DNA from 3 places in the Kitasatospora viridis genome. Region 3 is predicted to be linked to each of the others. Evidence: riboswitches for the same ligand, from Rfam matches in the RefSeq annotation. Region 3 holds a riboswitch; each other region holds the start of a gene.
What was found. Region 3 has a riboswitch for cyclic di-AMP ahead of FHX73_RS11705 (M23 family metallopeptidase). Riboswitches for the same ligand answer to the same signal wherever they lie in the genome.

Region 1: it holds a riboswitch for cyclic di-AMP, as region 3 does, so the genes downstream of both, FHX73_RS21290 (C40 family peptidase) here and FHX73_RS11705 (M23 family metallopeptidase) in region 3, are expected to answer to the same signal.
Region 2: it holds a riboswitch for cyclic di-AMP, as region 3 does, so the genes downstream of both, FHX73_RS24575 (transglycosylase family protein) here and FHX73_RS11705 (M23 family metallopeptidase) in region 3, are expected to answer to the same signal.

The regions. Positions count from the first base shown of each region.
Region 1 covers NZ_VIWT01000001.1:4,717,456-4,722,938, forward strand. Annotated here, with positions in the region: gene FHX73_RS21280 (NYN domain-containing protein) at 1-378, shown strand, start outside; gene FHX73_RS21285 (C40 family peptidase) at 565-1,590, shown strand; cyclic di-AMP (ydaO/yuaA leader) riboswitch at 1,887-2,034, shown strand; gene FHX73_RS21290 (C40 family peptidase) at 2,039-3,163, shown strand; gene FHX73_RS21295 (C40 family peptidase) at 3,401-4,474, shown strand; gene FHX73_RS21300 (hypothetical protein) at 4,552-5,483, shown strand, end outside.
Region 2 covers NZ_VIWT01000001.1:5,481,589-5,487,071, reverse strand. Annotated here, with positions in the region: gene FHX73_RS24590 (ATP-binding protein) at 165-707, shown strand; gene FHX73_RS24585 (DUF397 domain-containing protein) at 917-1,153, opposite strand; gene FHX73_RS24580 (sirohydrochlorin chelatase) at 1,618-2,583, shown strand; cyclic di-AMP (ydaO/yuaA leader) riboswitch at 3,057-3,204, shown strand; gene FHX73_RS24575 (transglycosylase family protein) at 3,210-4,400, shown strand; gene FHX73_RS24570 (hypothetical protein) at 4,521-4,721, shown strand; gene FHX73_RS24565 (LacI family DNA-binding transcriptional regulator) at 4,796-5,483, opposite strand, start outside.
Region 3 covers NZ_VIWT01000001.1:2,646,444-2,651,926, forward strand. Annotated here, with positions in the region: gene FHX73_RS11690 (sensor domain-containing protein) at 1-316, opposite strand, end outside; gene FHX73_RS11695 (GNAT family N-acetyltransferase) at 382-966, opposite strand; gene FHX73_RS11700 (hypothetical protein) at 1,010-1,918, shown strand; gene FHX73_RS11705 (M23 family metallopeptidase) at 1,923-2,831, opposite strand; cyclic di-AMP (ydaO/yuaA leader) riboswitch at 2,842-2,997, opposite strand; gene FHX73_RS11710 (YiaA/YiaB family inner membrane protein) at 3,162-3,449, shown strand; gene FHX73_RS11715 (alpha/beta fold hydrolase) at 3,518-4,342, shown strand; gene FHX73_RS11720 (TetR/AcrR family transcriptional regulator) at 4,342-4,941, shown strand; gene FHX73_RS11725 (hypothetical protein) at 5,068-5,286, shown strand; gene FHX73_RS11730 (RNA polymerase sigma-70 factor) at 5,306-5,483, opposite strand, start outside.

The sequences.
Region 1 (5,483 bases), 2.1 Mb from region 3:
CAGGTGCACCTGGTGGTGGACGGCTACAACGTCACCAAGACCGGCTACCCGACGCTGCCGCTGGAGCAGCAGCGGCTGCGGCTGCTCGGCGGGCTGGCGATGCTGGCGCAGCGCACCCAGGCGGAGGTGACCTGCGTCTTCGACGGGCAGGACCTGGACGTGCCGGTGATCATGGCGCCGCCGCGCGGGGTGCGGGTGCGGTTCAGCCGGACCGGGCAGACCGCCGACGAGCTGATCCGCCAGCTGGTCCGGGCCGAGCCGCAGGGCCGCCCGGTGGTGGTGGTCTCGGCCGACCGCGAGGTGGCCGACGGAGTGCGCAAGGCCGGGGCGCGCCCGGTCGCCTCGACCCTGCTGCTCAACCGGCTGGCCCGCAGCTGACGGACGGTCGGGCCGGTGCGCCACCCGTGGTGCGGTGAAGGGACGGTGAAATCCGTTCCACCGAAGGGTGTGCGTCCACCGGAGGGAGTGGCGTAGCGATGTGATGTTCAGTAGGGTCCGGCGTCAAACCTATTTTTCCGGTCACTCATCCGATCGGGTGAGACCGGCAGAAGAAGGAGCGCTCCCTTGGCGTCCCACCGCCGTCCGAAGCAGCCGAGCCGTGCACGGGTCGCCGTGCTCACCGCCGCTGCGGCCACCGCGGTCGCCATCTCGTCGCAGACCGGCGCCTGGGCCGACCCCAAGCCCTCGCTCGACGACGTCAAGGCGCAGGTCGACGGCCTCAACCAGCAGGCCGAGGCGGCCTCGGAGCAGTACGACGGCGCCAAGGAGCGCGGCGACCAGCTCCGCCAGCAGGCCTCCCAGCTGCAGGACGAGGTGGCCCGCACCCAGCAGCAGGTGACGGACCTGCAGACCGGGCTCGGCTCGGTGGCCGCGGACCAGTACCGCAACGGCGGCATCGACCCCTCGGTGCAGCTGATGCTGAACTCCAACCCGCAGACCTACCTCGACGAGACCTCCAGCATGCAGGTCGCCACCGACACCGAGACCGACGCGCTCAAGTCGCTCACCGGTGAGCAGCGCAAGCTGGACCAGGAGAAGAAGGAAGCCGCGGACACCCTGGCCGAGCTGGACCGCTCGACCCAGGAGCTGAACCAGGCCAAGCAGGACGTGCAGACCAAGCTGGCCGCCGCGCAGAAGCTGCTCAACTCGCTGAGCGCCGCCGACCGGGCCCAGCTGGCCGCCCAGGACCGTGCCTCGCGCAGCGACGTGCGCCCGCCGCTCAACCTGCCGCCGGCCGCCGGCTACGCGGGCAACGCGGTGGCCGCCGCGCTCTCCCGGCTCGGCGACAGCTACGTCTGGGGCGCCACCGGCTCCACCACCTTCGACTGCTCGGGCCTGATGCAGTGGTCCTACTCGCAGGCCGGCGTCTCGCTGCCGCGCACCTCGCAGGAGCAGGCCACCGTCGGCACCGCGGTGCCGAGCCTGGCCCAGGCCCAGCCGGGCGACCTGGTGATCTACGGCGCCGACGCGCACCACGTGGGCATGTACATCGGCAACGGCCAGGTGGTGCACGCCCCGCACACCGGTGACGTGGTGCGGATCGCCCAGGCCACCTCGATCGGCCCGATCAACACCATCCGCCGGGTCTGACCCGCCGTCGCCGCCGCTGGCCGGTCCCGCCGCTGAGGGCCGGTCAGCTCGTCCGGCGCCCCGCCGTGTGAACCGCGCCACCCGTGCGTGGACGACCTGATCACCCGTCGGTGAGGGTCATATCACGCACGGTCAAAGTTGGACCTTTCTTCCGACAAAGATTTGAACAGATCACGGATCTGTCACTAGGGTCGGCACTCGGACCACCGCGATGGCGCTCACCCGACCCGGGTGGCAGTGGGGGTCACCGCCGAGTCTGGAAGGCAGCACGGACAGTTGACTGTCCGGGGGGAACCCCTGCGGGGGCGCTGCGGACCGGAGCCGGGGAACCACGTTCCTCCGGGGTGAATCGGCGCCAGGTCGGCCGTCAGGCCGTGAGGCGTCGTAGGGCAACTTCCAGCCCGAACCCGTCAGCTCACCCGGTAGGCGGTCTAGGGAAGAAGGATTCGTGGCGTCCCATCGTCGTCCCAAGCCCGTCGGCCGTACCCGCGCGTCGATCCTGACCGCCGCTGCCGCGACCGCCGTCGCCCTCTCCACCCAGACCAGCGCGCACGCCGACCCGGCGCCCACCCTGGACCAGGTGAAGACCCAGGTCGACGACCTGAACCAGAAGGCCGAGGCGGCCGACCAGGCCTACGTCGGCGCGCAGGAGAAGCAGCAGACGCTGCAGCAGCAGGCGAGCCAGCTGCAGGACCAGGTGGCCCGGCAGCAGGACCAGGTGACGAACCTGCAGAACGGCCTGGCCGGCATGGCCGCCGACCAGTACGCGAACGGCGGGATATCCCCGACCGTCCAGCTGATGCTCAACTCGCACCCGGACACCTTCCTGAACCAGGTCGGCTCCATCAACGAGCTGAACAGCACGCAGAGCGCCACCCTCAAGGACCTCCAGCAGGAACAGCGCAAGCTGGACCAGGACAAGACGGAGACCACCGCCAAGCTGGCCGAGCTGGACGCCACCACCACCCAGCTGAAGGCCACCAAGGACGACGCGCAGGCCAAGCTGAAGGCCGCTCAGGACCTGCTGAACTCGCTGACCGAGCAGCAGCGCCAGGCGATCGCCGCCCAGGAGGCGCAGGCCGCCGCCAAGGCCCAGGCCGCCGCCCAGCAGGCCGCCGCGCAGGCCCAGAGCGCCGCCTCGCAGCAGCAGGCCGCCTCCCGGGGCAGCGGGCGCACCGACCTCGGCTCGACCGGCACGCCGTCCACGATCTCCGCGGGCAACTCGCACGCCGCCGCCGCGATCGCCGCCGCCGTCTCCAAGCTCGGCTCGCCGTACGTCTACGGCGCCACCGGCCCGAGCACCTTCGACTGCTCCGGCCTGATGCAGTGGGCCTACGCGCAGGCCGGCGTCTCGCTGCCGCGCACCTCGCAGGAGCAGGCCTCGGCCGGCACCAACATCGGCACCGACATCTCCAAGGCCCAGCCCGGTGACCTGATCATCTTCTTCGCCGACGAGTCGCACGTCGGCATGTACGTCGGCGGCGGGCAGATCATCCACGCCCCGCACACCGGCGCGGTGGTCCGCTACGAGTCCGCCACGGTGATGCAGATCGCGGCCATCGTGCGCCCCTGACGCACCACCCGACGCACCGTCGCGCAGCGCCCGACGCACCGTCGCGCAGCGCCCGACGCATCGTCAAGGAACGGCCCGGCCCCCGACTGGGGAGCCGGGCCGTTCCCGTTCTGATGTCCGATTAGGGGTCAAATATTCGTATCGGTAGGGGTTTGGACTCGTCCGTCCCGACTCGCTAACGTCGGCGCTGACCGACCGCTCTTGGTCGGTCCAGCAGCCGATTGGAGCCGTCAGCCGATGGCGATGCCGCAACGCCCGGTACTCCCGGGCCGTACCTCCCAGCAGGGCCCCAGGCGGCTCGCCCGGGTGCTGGCGGTCACCGCCGCCGCGACCACCGCGCTGGCGATAACGGCCGGCACCCCGGCCCAGGCGGCGCCCGGCGGCCGACCCGACAAGAACGAGGTCAAGGCCCAGGTCGACCAGCTCTACACGGAGGCCGAGCAGGCCGGCGAGCGCTCCACCGCCGCCGAGGAGGACGCCAAGCGGCTGCAGACCGAGGCCACCTCGCTGCAGGGCGAGGTGGCCCGGCAGCAGGACGCGCTGAACACCATGCGCACCGGCCTGTCCGGCCTGGCCGCCGCCCAGTACCGGGCCGGCGGGATGGACCCCGCGGTCCAGCTGATGCTCTCCAGCGACCCCGACGGCTACCTGGCCCGGGCCCGCACCCTGGCCCAGCTCGGCGAGGAGCGGGCCGACTCGCTGCGGGCCGTCCAGCAGCAGCAGCGCCGGTTGGACCAGCGGCGGGCCGAGGCCACCGGCAAGCTGGCCGAGCTGGAGGCGGTGCGCACCGCGCTGGCCCGGAGCAAACAGGAGGTGCAAGCCAAACTCCGCGCCGCCCAGGCGCTGCTGAACACCCTGACCGCCGCCGAGCAGGCCCAGCTGGCCGCCCAGGACGCCCGGGAGGCCGAGCAGCGGGCCACCCGCGGCACCGACCGGGTCGACCTGGGCAGCCTGCCGCCCTCCTCGGACCGGGCCGCCGTCGCGGTGGCCGCCGCGCTGAGCAGGCTCGGCTCGCCGTACGTGTACGGAGCCACCGGACCCGGTACCTTCGACTGCTCCGGTCTGATGTACTGGAGCTGGCGGCAGGCGGGAGTGACCCTGCCGCGCACCTCGCAGGCGCAGGCGTTCGGGGGGCAGCGGATCAGCCTGGCGCAGGCTCGACCGGGAGACCTGGTGATCTTCTTCAACGACATGCACCACGTCGGCATGTACCTCGGCGGGGGCACGGTCATCCACGCCCCCTACCCGGGCGCCCGGGTGCGCTACGAGAGCGTCGCGGCGATGCCGGTCGCGGCGGTGGTGCGGCCCTGAGCGCGGACCCCCACGGCTGGGAGCGCTGGGCGGGGCTTCCCGTTGACGGACACCCCGGTACGGCGAGCCGCACCGGGGTGTCCCGGCGCACCGCCCTGCTCCTGGTGGCCGGGGCGCTGACCCAGCTCTCGCTGCCGCTCGCCACCGCCCCCGCGCCCACCGCCGGACCGGACGGCACCGGACCCACCGCCGACCGGCCGGCCGACGCGCTGGCCCGGCACGCCCAGGCGCTGCGCGACGGCCCGCTGGCCGCCCTGGAACTGGCCGAGCTGGCCTACCGCCCGCTCGGCCAGGACGCCACCGGACTCACCGCCGAGCTGAGCTACCGGCTGCGCGGCTACGACGACCACCCCGCACTGCTGCGCCGCCGGCTCACCCTGGCCGGCGGGGCGGTCACCGGCGAGACGGCCGCCCCGGGCAGCGCCGCCGCGCCCTGGGACCTCGGCCCGGTGCGGCCCGTCCGGGGCGTGCACTGCCTGGTGCTCGGACCGGCCGACCCGGCCGACGTGGCCGCGCTGGCCGCGGTCGGCGACCGCGCGGTGCCCGCCGTCGACGAGGTCTGGGGGAGCGCCTGGGCCGACCGGCTGGTGCTCCAGCTGCCCGCCACCGAGCCGCAGTTCGCCCAGCTGCTGGGCGTCGACCCGGGCGCCTACCAGGGCATAGCCGCCGTCACCAGCGCCGCGGCCGGGGCACCGGTGAACACCCCGGCGGACCGGGTGATGGTCAACCCGGACGCCTTCCGGCAGCTCAGCGCGATGGGCAAGCAGGTGGTGATCACCCACGAGAGCACCCACGTGGCGACCCGGGCGGACACCCACCCGTGGACCCCGCTCTGGCTCTCCGAGGGCGCGGCGGACTGGACCGGCTACCGGGGCACCGGCCGCACCGCCCGGCAGATCGCGCCGGAACTGGCCCAGGACGTGGCGGCCGGCAAGCTGCCCACCGCGCTGCCCGCCGACGCCGACTTCGCGGCCGGCTCGGACGGGATCGCCCAGGCCTACGAACTCGC
Region 2 (5,483 bases), 2.8 Mb from region 3:
TGGTGCACGTGCAGTTGCACGCCCCCTGTGACAGTCCCGCAGGCTCCGCTGTCGACCCCTGGCACTTGGTCGAGAGGCAGGCGAAGCGGCCGAGCGAGTCGGAGGTGACCGGCATGACCCCGCCGGGTCCAGCCGTGTCTGCCCCCTTATGGGAGGAGCTCTTCATGGGCACCGGTACGGCCCTGGCCGTCGATCCTGACGTGGTGACGTGTACGCTCGCCCCCCGCTACGACGCGGTGAAGACCGCCCGCGACTTCGCCAGAACCTCCTTGTGCAGCTGGGGCCTTGACGATCTGTTCGACGACGTCGCCCTGGTCGCCTCGGAGCTGGTGACCAACGCCCTGCGGCACGCGATCGGCCGGCCCACCGCGGCCGACCTGCCGGGGCAGCAGCTCCCGCAGCAGCCCGGCCCGTTCGAGGGACGGCTGCCGATCCGGATCAGCCTGGTCCACCGGGGCAACCAACTGGTCTGCGCGGTCAGCGATCCGAGCAGCCAGGGGCCGGTCACCAGGGAGGCCGACTTCGTCGCCGAGTCGGGCCGCGGCCTGCACCTGGTGGACTCCTTCAGCAAGTCCTGGGGCTGGCACCCGCTGGCCTCCGGCACCGGCAAGGTGGTCTGGGCGCTCTTCCAGGCCGAGGAGGCGCCGGCGGGCATGTCGTCCATCGGACTGGACTCCTCGGTCGGCCGGCACCGCCGCTCCGCCTGAGGCACCGCTCCGCACCACCCAGCCCAGCTCCGCACCGCCCAGCCGAAACACCGAACGCCGCGCCAGTGCGCGGCGTTTCGCTTTTCCGGGGCCGGGGCGCGACCGGTCGCTGGACCCGGGCACGAAGAAGAGCCGCCACGGGAACGGTGGGCCACCCCATGACGGCTCTCGGCACAACCACCCGGTGCAGCGGGCGGACTGACGGCCGATCAGGCGACCAGGTGGTCGAACTCGCCGTCCTTGACGCCCAGCAGCATCGCCTCGATCTCGTCCCGGGTGTAGATCAGGGCCGGCCCGTCCGGGAAGCGCGAGTTGCGCATCGCGACCGAGCCGCCCGGCAGTGCGGCGAACTCCACGCAGTTCCCCTTGGAGTTGCTGTGCCGGCTCTTCTGCCAGACCACGCCATCGAGGTCGGTTGCCGGCATGCCGTTGTACGTGTGGTGCATCGAATTCTCCCAAGAGCTGGAGTGCTCATAGCGCTCGGCGCCCGACCGCTCCGGCCGCCGGCCGCCTCCGGCTCGTACGGGCAGGGCGAATGCCTTACTTGTCGTGATGATAACGCTAATGCACGTGCATCGGCATGCGATTTTGCGCGTGCACGGTGTCGCTTTCAGCGTGACAAATCATCACCAACCCGGCACATCACATGGGGCATAACCGGACAGATGAGGACGCGTCAGACGCTGATCCGTCACCCCGCGTGGAGATTGACGTCCGCGCGAGACTGACTGGTTCAACCATTGACGACGCAGAACGGCGCCCGGTTCCGCACCGATCCCCTCACCCTCCGTCACATCCGGTGCCACGGTGGGCCGCTGGGCCCGGGGGCGCCCCGGGAATCCGCGCAGCTGGGGGGCCGACCGGCAGCCCGATGCGGCCGGATCGCGCGTATGTCCTACGATGCTGCGCCATGAGCACTGCAGCCATCCCGGGCGCACCACTGCCCGTCCGCACGCCAGGCTCCCGGGCACGGGGGCGCCACCGTCGGCCCGAGCGGCCCGAGGTCCCGGCGGGTTCGCCCGCACTGATCCTCGCCGTGCCGGGCCCGGCGACGCCCGAGTCGGTGGCGGTGGCCGAGGAGCTGATGTCGATGGTCCGGGGCGATCACCCCGGCATCGAGCTGCTGGCCGGCTGGCTGCCCGGTCCTGACATGGAGATCCCGGCCCAGATGGGCCCGACCGTGGCCGAGCTGCTGGTCAGCGCCGCCGAGGCCGGGGTGCCGACGCCGGTGCTGCTGCCGCTGCTCGCCGGTCCGCACCCGCTGCTGGACCAGCTGCACGAGCTGGGCGAGCAGGCCGGCGCGGTGGTCACCGACGCACTCGGCCCGCACCCGCTGCTGGCCGAGGCCGTGCACGTGCGGCTCTCCGAGGCCGGACTGGCCCGGGCCGACCGGGCCCGGCTGTTCGCCATCACCACCGCGGCCGACGGCGTGGTGCTGACCACCGCCGGCGGCGAGGAGGCGGTCGCGGCCGCCGGGATCACCGGCGTCCTGCTGGCGGCCCGACTGGCGGTGCCGGTGGTGGCCGCCGCGCTGGACGTGCCGGGCTCGGTGCTCGCCGCGGTGGAGCACCTGCGGGCCACCGGTGCCCAGCAGCCCGCGCTGGCGCCGCTGGTGCTCGGCCCCGAGGTGGACCCCGAGCTGCTGCTCACCGCCTCCGAGGACACCGGCTGCCCGAGCGCGGCCCCGGTCGGCGCGTACCCGACGGTGGGTCAGCTGATCGCCTCGGCGTACCTGGCGGTGCTGCCACAGGTGCTGCCGGAGGGCGGCGCCGAGGAGGGCACCCAGGAGCTCGACGGCGAGCCGGCCGCGCACGCCTCGGCCGGGGCCGAACCGTCGGCCGCGCAGGGCGCCCTGGAGGCCGCCGAGGAGGCCTGAGACCCCCTGGCCGGCTGCGACTGACCGTGCGGCCCCGCTCCGACCCGGAGCGGGGCCGCACGGCTTTTGCGCGCCCCGAGGCCGGCGGACGGGCTGATGGACCGACAGAAGGTGCAAAACGGACATGTGTCGACGGTTTGACGAATGGTCTCGAAACGGTAACCCCGGCGTGTCGCGAGCCGCCCGGATCCCGGAATGCGGGCGCCGGCCGAGCCCTGGGCGAGCCCGGATTTTGAACGCGCAGTCAGTCTGAAACGACGGCAATTCCGGTACGCACCAAGCACATTGCCGATCCGCCAGCCGACGCCCCCTCAGCTGCTAGCACACCTTGATCTTGAAGAGCCGGTGAAGGCGGTGTGATGCTGCTCACAGCTGTTTGCGGATTGAACTTATCTCTGTCTAACGTGCTCCCCGTTCGTGGTCACACGGACCCAGCGAGCCGGACGCCGAGTCCTGCCACCGGCGCTGCTGGCGGTGCGAAAACGCAACCAGGGCAGGAGCGGGGGAACCAGGTAAGCCGCCCCGGGAGACCGGGGCTAGGGGTGAAGCCGCGCACAGCGCGGCCGGGCAACTCCAGCCCGAATCCGACAGCTCACCTCGTAGGCGTAGGAGAGGAACGCTTCTCAATGCTGCCCACTACTGGCACGAACCGTACGTCCCGCACCGCCAAGCGCGCGATCGCCGCCACCGGCCTGCTCGGCCTCGGCCTGGCCCTGCCGTGCATCACCGCCACCACCGCCTCTGCCGCGCCGGTCTCGGTCTGGGACAAGGTCGCCGCTTGTGAGAGCACCAACGACTGGTCCATCAACACCGGCAACGGCTTCTACGGCGGACTGCAGTTCACCTCCTCGACCTGGGCCGCCTACGGCGGCACCCAGTACGCCCCCGAGGCCAACCAGGCCACCAAGGACCAGCAGATCTCCGTCGCCGAGAAGGTGCTCGCCGACCAGGGCCCCGGTGCCTGGCCGGTCTGCTCCATCGAGGCGGGCCTGACCGCCGGCGGCGCCCCCGCCGACGTCAACCCGGGTGGCTCGGCCCAGTCGGCCCCGGCCCAGCAGGCCGCCCCGGCCCAGGCCCCGCAGTCCGACCAGTCCACCCAGTCCGCCCCGTCCACCCAGGGCAACTCGGGCGGCCAGGGCGGCGACCACCACGGCCGCCACCACAACGCCCAGCAGCCCGCCGCGCAGGCCCAGAGCTACACCGTGGTCGCCGGCGACTGGCTCTCCACCATCGCCCAGAAGCACGACGTGCAGGGCGGCTGGCAGAAGCTCTACGACCTCAACAAGTCGGTGCTGACCCAGGGTCCGGACGTCATCTACCCGGGCGAGCAGCTGGTGCTGGCCGTCGCCTCCGCGCCGGTCCAGCAGAGCTCGGACGACTCCACCGCCCCCGCACAGGCGCCGGCCACCCCGGTCCGCACCGCCAGCGTGCAGACCGCCGCTCCGGCCCAGGCCACCGGCTCGATGGCCGCCGCCGTCAACTTCGCCGAGTCCAAGGTCGGCCAGGCCTACGTCTGGGGCGGCAGCAGCAACGGCGGCTGGGACTGCTCCGGCCTGACCCAGGCCGCGCTGGCCCAGGCCGGCATCTCCATCCCGCGGGTCGCGGCCGACCAGGCCGCCGTCACCACCCGGGTGTCGCTGGACAGCCTGCAGCCGGGCGACCTGCTGTTCTGGTCGAACGACGGCACCGACGCGGGCGTCTACCACGTCGGCATCTACATCGGGAACGGCCAGTACGTCGAGGCCGCCAACCCCAGCGCGGGCGTGAAGTTCGAGACCATCTCCAACTACACCCCGGACTTCGCCGGCCGGGTCTGACCCACCGCCAGTCCGTCTTGACACCGCAGGGCCGCTCCCCGTCACGGGGGGCGGCCCTGCGGTTTCCGCCAGGCGCACCGGCGGGCATGCTGGGATCTCCACTACCGGAGGGAGCCCGCCGTGCCCAAGGTGACCGTCAGCCTGGACGCCGACCTCGCCATCGACGTGATGATGCTCAGCGGTGCCGCCAATCCGCAGGACGCGGTGGAACTGATCGTCCGTGACTACCTGGCCCGCAGCCGCCGCACCGAGGCCCGCACCGGCACCCCGGACGACTCCGCCCGGCTGACCCGCGAGCAGCGCCCGCACACCGAGGGCTGAACGCGCGCGAACCCGCCGGCGGCCCGGGTCGGGCCGTCGGCGGGTTCGGTCGTCGTCGCGTCAGCGGTGGTGGGTCAGCGGTGGTGGGCCGCGCCGGTGGAGCCGCGCATCACCAGCTCGGGCTGGAACATGAACTCCGCGCGCTGGGCCGGCTCGCCGCTGATCTCCTCCAGCAGGGCGTCCACGGCGGTGGTGGCCATCGCCTCGACCGGCTGGCGGATGGTGGTCAGCGGGGGCTCGGTGAAGGCGATCAGCGGGGAGTCGTCGAAGCCGACCACCGAGACGTCGCCCGGCACGCTCAGGCCGCGCTGGCGCACCGCGCGGATCGCGCCGAGCGCCATCATGTCGCTGCCGCAGACGATCGCCGTGCAGCCCCGGTCCAGCAGCACGCCCGCCGCCGAGTGGCCGCCCTCCACGCTGAACAGGGTGGAGTGCACCAACTCCTCGGCCTCGGCCTCGGTGCGGCCGAGCACCGCCCGTATCGCCGCGGTGAAGCCCTCGATCTTGCGCTGCACCGGCACGTACCGGCGCTGGCCGACCGCCAGGCCGATCCGCTCGTGGCCCAGCTCGGCCAGGTGCTGCACCGCCATCCACATGGCGGCCCGGTCGTCCGGCGAGACGAACGGCGCGGCGATCCGCTCGCTGTACCCGTTGATCAGCACGAACGGCACCTGGCGCCCGGTCAGCTTGGCGTACCGGTCGTGGTCGGCCGTGGTGTCGGCGTGCAGGCCGGAGACGAAGACGATGCCCGCGACCTGGCGG
Region 3 (5,483 bases):
CCCAGAAGCCGGCCCGGGAGCGGCGCACCGGGGCCGGGGCGGGCAGTTCCTCGCCGAGCAGGGCGCCCACCCGGGCGCGCTCCAGCGCGGCCAGGCCGCGGCAGCCGCTGAGCAGCAGGGCCAGCACCGGCATGCCCAGCATGGTCGGCAGGGTGCCGAGCCCGGCCGCGAAGAGGGTGACGGACCAGCAGAAGCCGAGGATGCCGGTGAACAGCGAGCCGGCCACGTAGCCGTACTCGCGGCCGATCCGGCCGAGGAAGGAGGCGGAGCGGGCGGGGCGGTCGGCCGGCCCGACCTGGGCGAAGGTCGTCGTCATGTGCCCAAGCCTGCCGGGCGGGGCCGACCCGGGAAATCCTGCTGTCCGGCGGACCCGGGGTGGGGTTAACCCCCCGCCCGGTCCGCGGCGGACGGCCACTCGTGCTCCAGCAGCGAGTACTGCAGCGCGTCGTGCCAGCGGCCGCGCAGGTACAGGTCGTCCCGGATCCGGCCCTCCAGCTGGAAGCCGACCTTGCGCAGCACCCGGGCCGAGGCCAGGTTCTCCGGGTCGAGCCGGGCGGCCAGCCGGTGCAGGCCGAGCTCGCCGAAGCCGAAGCCGCAGAGCAGCCGGGCGATCTCGGTGGCGTACCCGAGGCCCCAGGCGTCCCGGCGCAGCGCGTAGCCGATGAACGCCTGGCGCTGCTCCGCGGCGCCCTCGACGCCGAGCACCGCGTTGCCCAGCGGCACCGCGTCCTCGCCGTCGGCGGTGAGCGTGACGGCGAGCCGGTAGACGGTGCGCGGGTCCTTCTCCGACTCGTCCAGGTAGAGCGCCACCTGGTCGGCGCAGTCCTCCCGGTCCCGGGGTTCGAAGGGCAGGTAGCGGGCGGCCAGCGGATCGCCGAAGATCGCGTGCAGCGCGTCGATGTCGCGCTCCACGTGGTGGAACTCACGGACGGTCAGCCGTGGCCCGGTCAGCAGGACGGGGTGCATGGCACGTACGGTAGTGCGCCGCGAACCGGTTACCGTACCGGTCATGGACGACGAGGACCTGCGGCTCACCCCCCGGCCGCACACCGCTGAGCTGCTGCGTTGGGCCGAGGAACAGGGTCTGGACCCGGTGCCCGAGGGGCCGCTGAACGCGGTCCTCACACTGCTCGAACTGGGTGACGCCCGGCTGCACGACGGCTTCCCGGAGCTCACCTCCCCCCTCCTCCAGGAACTGCTGTACGAAAGGATCCACCTCTACGTGCAGCCGGCGCCGGACCAGGACCCGCTGGCCTACGGCGCCGCCGTGCTGCTGCTGCTCGAACACCAGCGGGCGGCCAAGCGGCTCAACGCCAAGCGGCACGAGCGGCTGCGCGCGGAGGCCGAGTGGCAGGGCGAGCTGCTGGCCGGACTGCTGCGCCAGCCGCACCTGCTGACCTGGCCCCGGCTGTACGCGCTGCTGCTGCGCGGGGCCGGGGTGGACACCGCCGACCCCGCCGCGGTGCGGTCCTGGCTGGACGGCTACCGCGAGCTGGAGCCGCACGACCAGGTCGCGGTGCTGGCCGGGATCGAGGGGCTGGACCAGCCGGAGGGCACGGACGGCTGGACCGAGGGCGTGCTGCTCTCCATCGGCATGGCCACCGACGGCGCCCGGCTGCTGGTGGAGAACCGGCTGATGCAGCGCAGCTACCGCAACCTGGCCGGGCTGAACGCGCTCGGCCTGCCGATGCCGGCCGAGCTGTCCGGCGACTTCCCGCAGTTCGAGGCGGCGGTGCAGGCGGAGGCGCTGCGGCTGCTCGGCGAGTGGACCGTGCCCGGGCTGCCGGAGCTGCTGCTGACGGAGTACCAGGACCTCGCCCCGGAGCCGGGGGCCGCCGAGGTGGACCACTACATCGTCAAGCGCGGCCTGGTGGAGCTGCCGGACATCGGCGACTGGCCGGCCCCCGAGGAGGGGTGAACTCCTAGACCCCGCGGGACTGGAACCAGGCCGCCGCGTCGACCGGCGCGCCGCCGCCCGGACGGACCTCCAGGTGCAGCCGCGCCACGGTGGTGCCGCTGCCGGTGGCGCCGACCCGGCCGAGCGGCTCGCCCGGGGCGAGCTCGCCCGCCGTGGCGGTGATCGCGGACAGCTGGCAGTACCAGACCTCGGTGCCGTCGGGCAGGGTCTGGATCACCCGGTAGCCGTAGCGGCCGGACCAGCCGGCCGAGCTGACGGTGCCACCGGCCACGGCCCGCACCGGGGTGTTGACGGGGGCGGAGAAGTCGACGCCGGTGCGCAGCCCCTCCCACGGGGTGGCCACGGGCGGGTCGATCGGGCGGTCGGCGATCGGGAGCACGGTGCTGCCGGTCCCGGTCGGCTCGACGGCGGCCGGTTCGGCGGCGGCCTGCTCCACGGCGGACTGCTGCGCGGCGGCCTGCTCCACGGCCTGCTGGGCCGCGACGTGCTCGGCGGCGGCCTGCTGGGCGGCGCGCTTGGCGGCGGCCTCGTGCGCGGCCTCCAGCCGGGCGGCCTCGCGGGCCGCCTCCGCGCGGGCGGCCTGCTCGGCCTCCTGGCGCGCCGTCTCCTGCCGCACCGTCGGCTGCTGCGCCGTCTGCTGGGCCTCGGACTGGGCCGGTTCGGCCTGCTGCTGGATCCGGGCGGCCAGGGCCAGCCCCGGGTCGGTGTCCGGCGCGGTCACGGCGGGCGCCGGGGCGGCGGGTTCGGCGGCCGCTGCGGCGGCGGTCAGCCCGGTGGTGGCGCCGAGCGCGGCGGCCATCGCGGTGACGCCGAGCACCGGGGCGCTGGTGCGGGTCTGCTTGGGCATCCGACGGGGCGCGTCGGTGGGGTCGAGCACGGCGCCGCGGCCGGCCGGGGTGTGCGTCAACGCCACGGGTGGCGCTCCTTTCCTTCCCTCGCGCCTACCGGGTTAGCTGACGGGTTCGGAGCAGGAAGGTCTCCTACGGGCCGGTGAAGGCCCGATTCACCCCAAGGAACGTGGTTCCCCGGCTCCCCCGGCCTGCGTTCTCGCAGGCCGGCGGATTAGGCGACGCGCACGGTGCCGTCGGGGACGGCGTTGCCGACCGCGCTGCGTTATCAAACGTTAATCCCACGAGCCCCTGATTCCAAGCCACTCTCCCGAGGCGACTCCACTCTCACCCTGGGTGCCGACCTGAGTACGCGTACTCATGTGCCCGGAAGCGGAGTTGGCGATCCTTCAGGCATGACTTCATCGGTGCAGCCCCGGACCACCTCCGCCTACTACGTGCAGGCGATCCTCTCCTTCGCGCTGGCCGGCGGCGGCCTCGCGATCGGGATCGCCTACCTGCCGGTCAGCACCTGGACGCGGGCCTTCCTCGCGCTCGGGCTGCTCTACACCGTCACCTCCGCGTTCACCCTGGCCAAGGTGATCCGGGACAGACAGGAGGTGGGGGAGGTGGTGAACCGGGTCGACCAGGCCCGGCTGGAGAAGCTGCTGGCGGAGCACGATCCGTTCCGGGTTGACGGCTAAGGCTATTAGCCATAGCTTTGTGGGTGTCGGCAGGACGCCGACCAGCGCAGAGCCCCTCGGAGGCAGCCGTGAACAGCACCCTCGCTCCGCAGACCCGGTACCTGAAGCTCGCCGGCGGCACCCTCGCCTACGACGACACGGAGGGAGCCGGCACCCCGGTCCTGCTGCTGCCCGGGATGCTCGACTCCCGGGCCGCCTACCGCCACCTCGTCCCGCTGCTCACCGCCGCCGGCCACCGGGTGATCACCATGGACCTGCGCGGCTTCGGCGAGTCCTCGATCGCCTGGGACGACTACAGCCCGACCGCGCTGGCCGGCGACGCCCTGGCGCTCCTCGACCACCTGGGCGTCGAGCGGGCCGTGCTGGTCGGCAGCTCCTACACCGGCGCCACCGTGATCCGGGTCGCCGCCGACGCGCCCGAGCGGGTGGCCGGCATCGTGCTGCTGGACGCCTTCGCCGAGCAGCCGGCCGGTGCCTTCACCAAGGCGCTCGGCTGGGGCCTCGGCACGGCCCTGCTCGCCTTCCCCAAGGTCTGGGGCTACTACCTGAACAAGCTGGCCTACCCCGGCGGCCCCACCCCCGAGATCCGCGCCTACAACGCCGGCCTGGAGGCCGCGCTGCGCACCCCGGGCCGCAAGACCGCCACCCGCGGCTACGTCCGCGGCGACTCCGCCCCGATCGGCTGGAGCGCCGGGGTGCGCTGCCCGGCCCTGGTGGTGATGGGCAGCAAGGACCCCGACTTCCCCAAGCCGGAGGAGCTGGCGGACCGTCAGGCCGCCGCGCTGAACGCCCGCAAGGTGATGATCGACGGCGCCGGCCACTACCCCATGGCACAGGCCCCGCGGGCCACCGCCGACGCGCTGCTCCCGTTCCTCGCCGAGGTGGCCGCCTGATGCCCCGCGCCGGACTCACCCCCGACGTCGTGGTCGACCACGCGCTCGCGCTGATCGACGAGCAGGGGCCGGGCGAGCTGACCCTGGCGGCGGTGGCCGCCCGGGCCGGCGTGGCCGCCCCCTCGCTCTACAAGCACGTGCCCGGCGGCCTGGCCGGACTGCGCCGGCTGGTCGCGGTGCGGGTCACCGGCGACCTGGCCGACCAGTTGACCGGCGCGGTCGCCGGGCTGGACGGCGAGGACGCGGTGCAGGCCCTGCTGCGGGCCTACCACGCCTACGCGCTGGCCTTCCCGCGCCGGTACGCGGCCCTGCCGCAGGCCCCGTCGGCCGACGACGACGAGCGGCTGACCACCGAGGGCGGCCGGCTGGTCGGGACGATCTTCCAGGTGCTGGCCGGCTACGGGATCACCGACGCCGAGGCGGTGCACGCGGCCCGCACGGTGCGCAGCCTGGCGCACGGCTTCGCCTCGCTGGCCATCGGCGGCGCCTTCCAGCTCGGCGAGGACCTGGCGGTGACCCAGGAGCGGATGATCGGGCTGCTCACCGGCGGGCTGCGCGGCTGGCCCACGGCCGGCGGACCGGCCCGACGGGCGGAGTGAGCGGCCTGTCAGGGGGTAGCAACCGGGACGGGGTGGTTCATCGGGTTCAAATCATCCCCTGGTCTGATGGTCTGCGGATCGGACAGGACTAAAGTCCCACTCACCCTGAGGACCATTGGAGGGGCCATGACGCAGCCCAGCACCGCCGACGCCGTGATCCCGGCACCGCGCACCCGCCCGGTGCCCGCGCCGGCCGCCCCGGTGCTCCGCGCCGAGCCGGCCCCCGCGCAGCCCACCGGCTGGGCCGCCGTCCGCCGCGGGCTGGCGGTCGTCCGCGGCCTGCGCTCGCTCGCCACCGTGCCGGCCCGGCCGCAGCCGGGCTACGGCGAGGTGGACGGCCAGTAGGCCCGCGGCTGACGCCCCCTCAGCTGCCCGCCCCGCCCTGCCGGGACCTGCGCAGCTCCTCGTGCAGCACCCAGGGGTCCGCCACCGGGCCGAGGTGGCCGAGCTTGTCCGGGTTGACCACCAGCCGCACTCCCTGGACCTGACCGTCCAGCACCTCCAGCACCATGACGTTCAGCACCGCGCCCTCGCGGTCGCGG